Regions from separate parts of the Vibrio sp. 1F263 genome, predicted to be linked through region 2. Evidence: predicted binding sites of a transcription regulator. Region 2 holds the regulator's gene; each other region holds the start of a gene.
The links. The regulator MetJ, encoded in region 2, represses methionine synthesis genes. The targets are predictions, from matches to a motif close to TTAGACNTNTANANGTCTAA.
Positions count from the first base shown of each region.

Region 1: a site for MetJ is predicted at 1,150-1,169, ahead of metA (homoserine O-succinyltransferase). Genes of this name have one in related genera too.
Region 3: a site for MetJ is predicted at 1,890-1,909, ahead of metH (methionine synthase). Genes of this name have one in related genera too.

Region 1 covers NZ_JBGONI010000004.1:223,725-226,994, reverse strand. Annotated here, with positions in the region: gene ACED25_RS04625 (DUF3859 domain-containing protein) at 53-475, opposite strand; gene ACED25_RS04620 (ATP-binding protein) at 549-917, opposite strand; gene metA (homoserine O-succinyltransferase) at 1,193-2,134, shown strand; gene pilW (type IV pilus biogenesis/stability protein PilW) at 2,304-3,053, shown strand; gene rlmF (23S rRNA (adenine(1618)-N(6))-methyltransferase RlmF) at 3,143-3,270, opposite strand, start outside.
Region 2 covers NZ_JBGONI010000011.1:64,052-67,321, reverse strand. Annotated here, with positions in the region: gene ACED25_RS09960 (malic enzyme-like NAD(P)-binding protein) at 48-1,337, shown strand; gene metJ (met regulon transcriptional regulator MetJ) at 1,515-1,835, opposite strand; gene ACED25_RS09950 (O-succinylhomoserine (thiol)-lyase) at 2,044-3,225, shown strand; gene ACED25_RS09945 (bifunctional aspartate kinase/homoserine dehydrogenase II) at 3,228-3,270, shown strand, end outside.
Region 3 covers NZ_JBGONI010000031.1:62,665-65,934, reverse strand. Annotated here, with positions in the region: gene ACED25_RS17545 (sodium:proton antiporter) at 508-1,788, opposite strand; gene metH (methionine synthase) at 1,958-3,270, shown strand, end outside.

The DNA.
Region 1 (3,270 bases), on a different contig from region 2:
GTAACGTGTGACTCGGCTTTTTTGTTGTCTTAATTTAGACAGAAGTTCTAATCTAAAAACCCCTACGCTTCCAAAACTGCCCTTCGTCTTTCGCAACAAGGTCGAATGTCTTATCAGCAATGATGTTGCCTTTTAGCTCGACGGTCATGCGCCATTTACCGAGTTTGTTGGAGACAGGCGCCCAGATAGTATCGCCTAAGTAAAAATCCCAGTCATTGTTGCCGACATGCTCTTCACCATCGAACGGTTCGAGCACTTCACCCGTGTCGGTGGTGATGTTTGGGTGATAGATGCAGTAACGGATTTTTTCACCTTTGGCTTTTTTGATATTCAAGATATAGCCAAATTCCACGTCGATTTCAGCATCAACGGTAGTGGTGAACTCTTGGATTTTTGGAAGATCTTTAGATTTGGAATCCCACGTTGTATAGATGCCGTAAGATGTCATGTCGACCACAACAGAGCGCTTTGCCATTTCAATCGTTACCTTGGAGTTGTTCTATTAATTAATTCTATTTGCCACTCACCCAAGCTGGATAAGCACGAGGCTATTCTTGCCAATCTTTTGCCATGCGCTTAATCACCGACGGTTCAATGTCGTGAATGCTGCCATATTGCTCTCGGCACACTTCTATAACCAAATCCGCTTTATATTTGAGTGCGAGTTGGCGGTAGGCTTTCATTTCCCACTGCTTAATAAAAGTATTCGACACCACAACGTCTAACCCTTGCTTCAAGCCGTCTTCTGCAGTGTTCTGACACCACTCATGCGCTTGCTGCAACTGCCTTGGGTCAAAATTATAGTCGCCTTGCTCATTCACGTAATACATATCCGCTTCGACATGCAATGCATCGTAGGTTTTTGCTTTTGTTGACTTGCCGGAACCGGGCAACCCTCGAATGAGTATTAACTTCATCTGTCACTTTACAGGCTAATTTTAAAACATGAGTTTATCTTAAATAGTGACGAGTTTCTCTGATAACTGCCGTTGCTCAACATCCGAAAACCGAGTCCTTATACTCGACTCAGATAATCACTGAATACAATGAGACTCCCCTCGACGCTGGTGGATGACTTCTGATAGCAAACACAAATAATTTACAACTATCCATTTTGTATATCGACAAGCGTATCAAACTACTATAGATTTAGATGTATAGACGTCTACATATCTAGCTTAGGGAGAAAGCTTTGCCTATTCGCATTCCAGACCAATTGCCAGCATCTGATGTTCTTCGTGAAGAAAACATCTTTATTATGCCGTTATCAAGAGCATCGACACAGGAAATTCGTCCACTTCGAGTCTTGATCCTCAACCTAATGCCAAAGAAGATTGAAACTGAAACTCAATTCTTACGCCTACTATCCAACAGCCCATTGCAAGTCGATGTAGAGCTGTTGCGTATTGATGACCGACCAAGTAAAAACACGCCGACAGAACACCTTGATAACTTCTACCGTCAATTTGAAATGGTCAAAGGGAGAAACTTTGATGGATTGATCATCACTGGTGCGCCACTTGGCTTGGTTCAATTTGAAGACGTTATCTATTGGGATCATCTAAAAACCATCATGGAATGGGCAAACAAGCATGTGACCTCAACCTTGTATGTGTGTTGGGCAGCTCAAGCTGGCTTAAAGCTCTTGTACGATTTACCAAAGCGAACTCGTAAAGATAAGCTTTCTGGGGTTTACAACCACGAGATACATAACCCGTACCACCCAATTTTACGTGGCTTCGACGATACCTTCTTGGCACCGCACTCTCGCTATGCTGATTTCTCTCAGGAATACTTAGCCGAGCATACCGACCTTGATGTTCTTGCGACTTCTGATGTGGCGGGCGTATATCTTGCGGCAACCAAAGATAAGCGAAACGTGTTTGTAACCGGTCACCCTGAATACGATGCGCATACACTTCACAACGAATACATTCGTGATTTGGGTGAAGGCATGGAGCCTGTTATTCCAATTAACTACTACCCGAACAACAATCCAGACAACAAGCCTGTAGCAAGTTGGCGTAGTCATGGACACTTATTGTTTTCAAACTGGCTTAACTACTGCGTTTACCAACAAACACCTTACGATCTGGATCACTTCAGCGAAGACAACTTCACCAAGGACGACTAAGTTCTTTCTTCCGATTCACAAACACATAAAGCCGTGTTCCATAGGTTGTTGATAAACACCAAATGGGACACGGCTTTTTTTATGGTGTTTGGGTCGCATTCCATAATCTATCTAACACTTAAATGTGTTCGATTTCATATCATAGGTTTGTGTTCAAAAGGAGCTGCACATGCCTAACAAGTCGCTATTACCAAAATCCACCCTGATATCTCATCTCACGCTATTCGTCTCTGTTTCTTTGGTAGGTTGTGTTTCTGTAACCGAAGGTCCACCAAAAATGGCAAGTGACCCAATTGCGATGTCTCAATCACGCATCGAATTAGGTTTGGGCTACATGGGACAAGGTAATATGGTCAAGGCACGTGAAAATCTAGAGCTCGCTATCAAACACGCTCCTAGCTATTACCGCGCCCAACTTTCGATGGCACATTATTACGAGCAAGTTGGCGAAGTAGGTGAAGCAAGAACGACTTACCGCAAAGCACTCAGTCTAGATTCAAGAAACGGCAATGTATTGAATAACTACGGTACGTTCTTGTGTAAACAAGGCGAATACGAGCAAGCTGATAAATATTTCAATCGCGCTATTGACCAACCCTACTACTACCTTGTCTCTGCAAGTTATGAGAATGCGGCATTCTGCGCGTTTAAGGCTGGTAATACCGACCAAGCAAAATACTACTTCACACGAGCGATTGACCACGATCCAAATCGCGTAAAATCGATACTACAGCTTTCTAAAATTGAAGTCAGTGAGGCCGAATACAATGACGCTAGGCTTCGCTTATTCAAATTCCACCAGCGTTATGGCTACCAAATTCCATCGCTTAAAATCTTGGTCGATCTCGAAAACAAAGCAGGTAACAGTGCTCTAGAGAAGAAATATCAGAGTAAGTTAGATGAGTTACTTTCTGCTTAGCGCATATGAAAAACACAAAAAACGGGCTTGTTGCGTTAACAACAAGCCCGTACGTATTTCTGCTTAATATCTTAACTAAGTACAGTCTGTTATTTAAGCGCAATCCACTCTTGTCTTTGTTCGTCGTCCATAAAGGTCCATGCGATAAAGCGACTCACCTTCTGGCCTTGTGACATCTCAACCACTTTTACTTGTTTAGCTCTAAGCTTGCCAAGCT
Region 2 (3,270 bases):
ACATGAACAAGATCCCCCAAATAATAATATCCTAGGAACCTACACCTATGTCTGAAGACAGCCGCCAAGATCAATCCCCTCAAGAATTATCGCCTCAAGAACAATTCCGTCAGCAAGCTCTTGATTATCATGAGTTCCCAATTCCAGGCAAAATTGCCGTAGAACTGACGAAGCCTGCAAACTCTGCAGAAGACCTAGCACTGGCATACAGCCCTGGCGTAGCTGAGCCTGTTCGCGAGATCGCACAGAATGTCGATAACGTTTATAAGTACACAGGTAAAGGCAACATGGTTGCAGTTATCTCTAACGGTACTGCAATTCTTGGCTTAGGTAATCTTGGTCCTATTGCTTCTAAACCAGTTATGGAAGGTAAAGCGCTACTGTTTAAGCGTTTTGCTGGTTTAGATTCTATTGATATTGAAGTAAAACACCGCACAATCGATGAGTTCGTTGATACGGTTGCGAATATCGCAGATACATTTGGTGGTATTAACCTAGAAGACATCAAAGCACCAGACTGTTTTGAAATCGAGCGTCGCCTGATTGAGCGTTGTGATGTACCTGTTTTCCATGATGATCAACACGGTACTGCGATTGTAACGGCAGCGGGTATGCTTAACGCGATCGAGCTTCAAGGTAAGAAACTGGAAGAGTGTAAGATCGTTTGTTTAGGTGCTGGCGCAGCAGCGGTTGCTTGTATGGAGCTACTGATTAAGTGTGGCGCTCAGCGTGAGAAGATCTACATGCTTGACCGTAAAGGTGTGATCCACACTCGTCGTGATGACTTGAATGAATACAAAGAGCTGTTCGCAAATAACACCGACAAGCGCACGCTTGAAGATGTTATCGAAGGCGCTGACCTGTTCTTGGGTGTATCGGGTCCTAATCTGCTACCAGCTAAGGCACTTACGCTGATGGCTGATAAGCCTGTTGTGTTTGCATGTTCAAACCCAGATCCAGAGATCAAACCTGAGCTTGCACATGAAGTTCGTTCTGACCTAATCATGGGCACTGGCCGTAGTGATTACCCTAACCAAGTAAACAACGTACTTTGTTTCCCATTCATTTTCCGTGGTGCACTAGACGTGCGTGCGAGCGAAATCAATGACGAAATGAAGCTAGCGGCGGTTAAAGCGATTCGTGAACTAGCAAAAGAAGAAGTTCCAGCTGAAGTACTGGCAGCTGCGGGCGAGACTGCACTGGAGTTCGGTAAGGGTTACATCATTCCTAAGCCAATGGACCCGCGTCTGCTTCCTCGCGTTGCAAAAGCAGTTGCTGAAGCGGCTGTTGAGTCTGGCGTTGCTCGAATTGAGATGCCTGCTAACTATATGGCTTAATGCCTTAGTAGCTGTTGCTCTATTGAGCGAAAAAGAATAATAAAAAACCGACTCATAGGAGTCGGTTTTTTTTTATGTCTATCATTCACAGCGCAGCTACAGATAACGTAGTGGGTGATGTGACAAATAGGGTTCAGCTATAGCGAATCAATAATGAAGGCGGTGACTGAGTTGTTTTTATTCTTCGTCAAACGCTTCGAACTCGATGCCCATCTCTGTCATCAGTTTTTTGACTTCAGTCGGGATGTCGTCTGGACGATCTTTACGAAGGTCTTCATCCGTTGGCAGTGGTTGGCCAGTGTACGCATGTAGAAAGGCTTCGCACAGTAGCTCACTGTTTGTTGCATGGCGTAGGTTGTTGATCTGGCGGCGAGTGCGCTCGTCAGTAAGAACCTTTAACACTTTTAGAGGGATAGAAACTGTAATTTTCTTTACTTGTTCGCTTTTCTTTCCATGCTCAGCATATGGGCTTATGTATTCACCATTCCAGTCGGCCATTGCGTACCTTCATCACTTTAGTTGTTAGAATAAATTAATAGTGCTGATTTTAGCGGGATTTACTGCCATAAGCAAAGACATATAGACGTCCAGAAGTGTTGACGTCTCACGTTTATGAAAGTAAAGTGAGTAACATATATCTAACACAGCCACAAAATGCCGACAAGCAGCTGTGATTCTCAGACGCAAAACTTGTAAGGAAGCACCTATGAGCAGCCGGAAGCCAGCAACCATCGCAGTACGTACTGGCATCGAGTCAGACACGCAACACCATGCCGTTGTCCCACCTATTTATCTTTCGACTAACTATGGGTTTCCCGCTTTTGGTGAAGTGCCAAAGTATGATTATACCCGCTCTGGTAACCCAAACCGCGGTCTATTAGAAACGGCACTGTTTGAGCTTGAATCAGGCAAAGGCGCGGTTGTCACTAACTGCGGTACGTCGGCACTTAACTTATGGGTATCCGCTTTCTTAGGTGGCGATGATCTTATTATTGCACCGCACGACTGCTATGGCGGTACTTACCGTCTGTTTAACACACGCTCACTCAAAGGTGACTTCAAAGTTCTGTTTGTTGATCAATCGGATCAAGCTGCACTGGATGCGGCGATCGCGCTTAAGCCAAAGTTAATCTTAATCGAAACGCCATCGAATCCATTGGTTCGTGTGGTTGATATTGCAGAAACTTGCCGTAAAGCGAAAGAAGTAGGTGCTCTGGTTGCTGTCGACAACACGTTTTTGACGCCTGTGTTCCAAAAGCCTTTAGAGCTGGGTGCGGATTTTGTTATCCACTCAACCACTAAATACATCAACGGACACTCAGATGTTATTGGCGGCGTTGTGGTCACTAAAACTGAAGAGCACGCTGAAGAGCTAGCATGGTGGGGTAATTGTATTGGTGCAACCGGCACACCATTTGATAGCTACATGACGCTACGTGGTATTCGTACGCTAGGTGCACGTATGCGCGTTCACGAAGAGAGCTCACGTGAAATTCTGACGGCTCTGCAACAACAAGATCTGGTGGGTACGATTTACCACCCAAGCCTGCCTGAACACCCGGGTCATGATATTGCCAAGAAACAGCAATCAGGTTTTGGCTCAATGTTGAGCTTTGAATTTGCGGGTTCATTCGAGGCACTTAAATATTTTGTGGATAAATTAGAGCTATTTTCTTTGGCTGAATCATTGGGCGGTGTTGAAAGCCTGATTTGTCATCCAGCGTCGATGACTCACCGTGCTATGGGCGAAGAAGCATTGGCAGAAGCGGGTGTTTCTCAACAATTACTGCGCCTTTCTGTTGGCCTTGAAGATGCAGAAGACTTGATTGATGATCTCAAGCAAGCGTTTGAAAAAACACAAGGCTTTATCGCAGAAGGGGAAGTTTAATAATGACAACCTTTCGCCAGCTACATAAATTTGGTGGCAGCAGTT
Region 3 (3,270 bases), on a different contig from region 2:
CGAGCCCTGCCATATTTAAGGATCTAGACTGCGCGTTCCGGCAGAAATGCTAGAACCTTTATTATTCCTGTCATCTTTAGAAGTAACGCTAAAAGCCTCAAGTACTCCTTTAGCTATATCTATCTGCTCAACACTCATTTTGCTCTGTAGTTCTGCTAATAAATAACTAATGCTATAGCAACGATACGTTAAGTCTCGTTATTTCAGCTTTCAGGTGAAAGTTTCAAGCCTTTCGATTTATGCTTATAAAACTTGAGAGTGGTTTATTAGGTAGACTAGCTAGTGCGCATAAGAATGAGTTATCTGCGTGGCTTAACTCCCTGAAAGAGTTCTGGCCAAATTTAATGTTAAGGCTTTTGAATACTCCAATAACAGTGCATCAACTACCCGAGGTAAGCTCTATGTTCCTTCAGTTAGCATTCCAGTAAGGAAATCGGTGGATTTGACTTTCATTAGGTATAAAAAAGGCCACCTATAGCAGGCGGCCTTGGTTGATCTATTTAGATGTTAATCTAGCTCTTTCTCAGCTTGTTTCGCTTTTTCTATCATTGGAGTGATTGTTGATCCTTGAACCAGAATAGAGAACACAACGACAGCATAGGTCATAACGAGGATTATCTCTTTAACATCTATTGCCTTGTCTTCAATCACCCAGATACCTGAAGGGATTGAAAGTGCCATGGCTAGAGCTAAGCCTCCGCGTAAACCACCCCAAGTTAGAATCTTAGTCGACCATGGGTTGTAAGTTCTAAAGCGTTTAAATCCAATATAAGACAAGAAAACACTTAGGTAGCGTGCACCCAATACTAGAGGGACTGCGAACGCCATCAAAATCCAATCTTCTTGGTGGAACTTGAATAGCAGCATAGACATACCAATCAATAAAAATAGTACGCCATTTAAGAACTCATCTATTAATTCCCAGAAATGGTCTAGGTGATCCTCACTTTCCTTAGAAAATCCGATGAAGCGTGTCCAGTTGCCTATCATGATACCAGATACCACCATTGCCAATGGTCCTGATACATGCAGAACCTCTGCAAAAGCATAACCAGCTGTAGGGATACCTATGGTTAATAGCAACTCCATCGAGTGGTCATCGGTGTTGCTGATTAGATAGTGGAATATCAAACCTAGAACAAATCCGTAGACGATACCGCCAATAGCCTCTTGGACGAATAACATGGTCACGCTACCCACGGTCGGTGCTTCTGTGCCGAACGCAATGGTAAATAGGGTTACGAAGATAACTAGGCCAAAACCATCGTTGAATAGAGATTCTCCCTCGATTTGAGTAGAGATTCGTCTGGGAGCATCGAGCTTCTTCACTATTGCTAATACAGCTATTGGATCGGTTGGAGATATTAGAGAACCAAACAGTAAGCAATAAATTAGGTCAAATTGAATACCGATAAATTGACAGAACCCATAAAGTACAAAGCCAATAAAGAATGTCGAAAATAGCGTAGCACCAAGAGCGAGTACCGTTATTTCCCATTTCTGATCTTTTAGATTAGGTAACTTAATTCCCAAACCACCTGCAAAAAGTAAGAATCCCAGTATTCCTTTTAGGAGGAAGTCTTCAAAGTTGATACTGGCAACGGTTTCTGAGGCGATGTCAGCCAATTGGAACCAATTGTTTTGTCCCGCAATGATAATCAATAGAGATAGCATCATTGAGCCAGCTGTGATGGCGATGGTTGTCTGCATTTTACCAATTTTGGTATTAACGAAAGCAATAAGCATGGCTGCAGCGGACAAGAAGCATAAGGTGTAATAGACCGACATTGGGATTCCAATATGTAACAAAATATGAATTTTAATTCTCGTTCTCTCATGCTCAAATAGCAAACATTTTTTTGTCATGACTTGGTCATTTACTTCATGTTTTAGACGTCTAGACTCCTTTTAAATGTGTGGTAGGATGGAGAGATAATTAAAGGAATGAGGTTGTATCGTGGGAAGTAATGTAAGGCAAAAGATTGACGCTTTGTTGAAGCAACGAATTTTACTGATTGATGGTGGCATGGGTACCATGATTCAGGATTATAAATTGGAAGAGCAAGACTATCGCGGTGAGCGATTTGCTGATTGGCATAGTGACTTAAAAGGTAACAATGACCTTTTGGTACTTACGCAGTCTAAGCTTATCAAAGATATCCATATGGAGTATTTGGAAGCTGGTGCTGATATCCTCGAGACCAATACCTTTAACGCTACAACCATCGCTATGGCCGACTATGATATGGAAAGTCTTAGCGAAGAAATTAACTATGCTGCTGCTAAGTTGGCTCGTGAAGCGGCAGATGAATGGACAGTGAAGACTCCTGATAAACCCCGTTTCGTGGCGGGTGTGTTAGGTCCAACTAACCGAACTTGTTCTCTCTCCCCAGATGTTAATGATCCGGGCTATCGTAATGTGAGTTTTGATGAACTTGTAGTGGCGTATTCTGAGTCGACTCGTGCTCTTATCAAAGGCGGCTCAGACCTTATTCTTATCGAGACTATCTTCGATACACTCAACGCGAAGGCATGCTCTTTTGCTGTTGAATCAGTCTTTGAAGAAATGGGTATCATTTTACCTGTTATGATCTCCGGTACTATCACCGATGCATCTGGTCGGACGCTTTCCGGACAAACAACAGAAGCATTCTATAATGCCCTTCGTCATGTAAAACCTATCTCATTTGGATTGAACTGTGCATTAGGCCCAGATGAATTGCGCGAATATGTCGGTGAGATGTCTCGTATCTCTGAATGTCATGTTTCTGCACACCCTAACGCGGGTTTACCTAATGCATTTGGTGAGTATGACCTTTCTCCCGAAGATATGGCTGAACACGTCAAGGAATGGGCTGAAAGTGGTTTCTTGAACTTAATTGGTGGTTGTTGTGGTACGACGCCAGAACATATACGCCAAATGGCAGAAGCTGTTGAAGGTGTAACACCGCGCCAATTACCAGATTTACCCGTCTCTTGTCGTCTCTCTGGTTTAGAGCCATTGACGATATCCAAGGAATCTCTGTTTGTTAACGTGGGTGAGCGAACTAACGTTACGGGCTCTGCTCGCTTTAAGCGCCTTATCAAAGAAGAGCTATATGATGAAGCTTTGAGTGTGGCTCGAGAGCAAGTTGAGAATGGCGCTCAAATTATCGATATCAACATGGATGAAGGGATGCTAGACGCTGAGGCGTGTATGGTTAAATTCCTTAATCTATGTGCGTCTGAGCCTGAGATCTCGAAAGTGCCAGTCATGGTCGACTCTTCAAA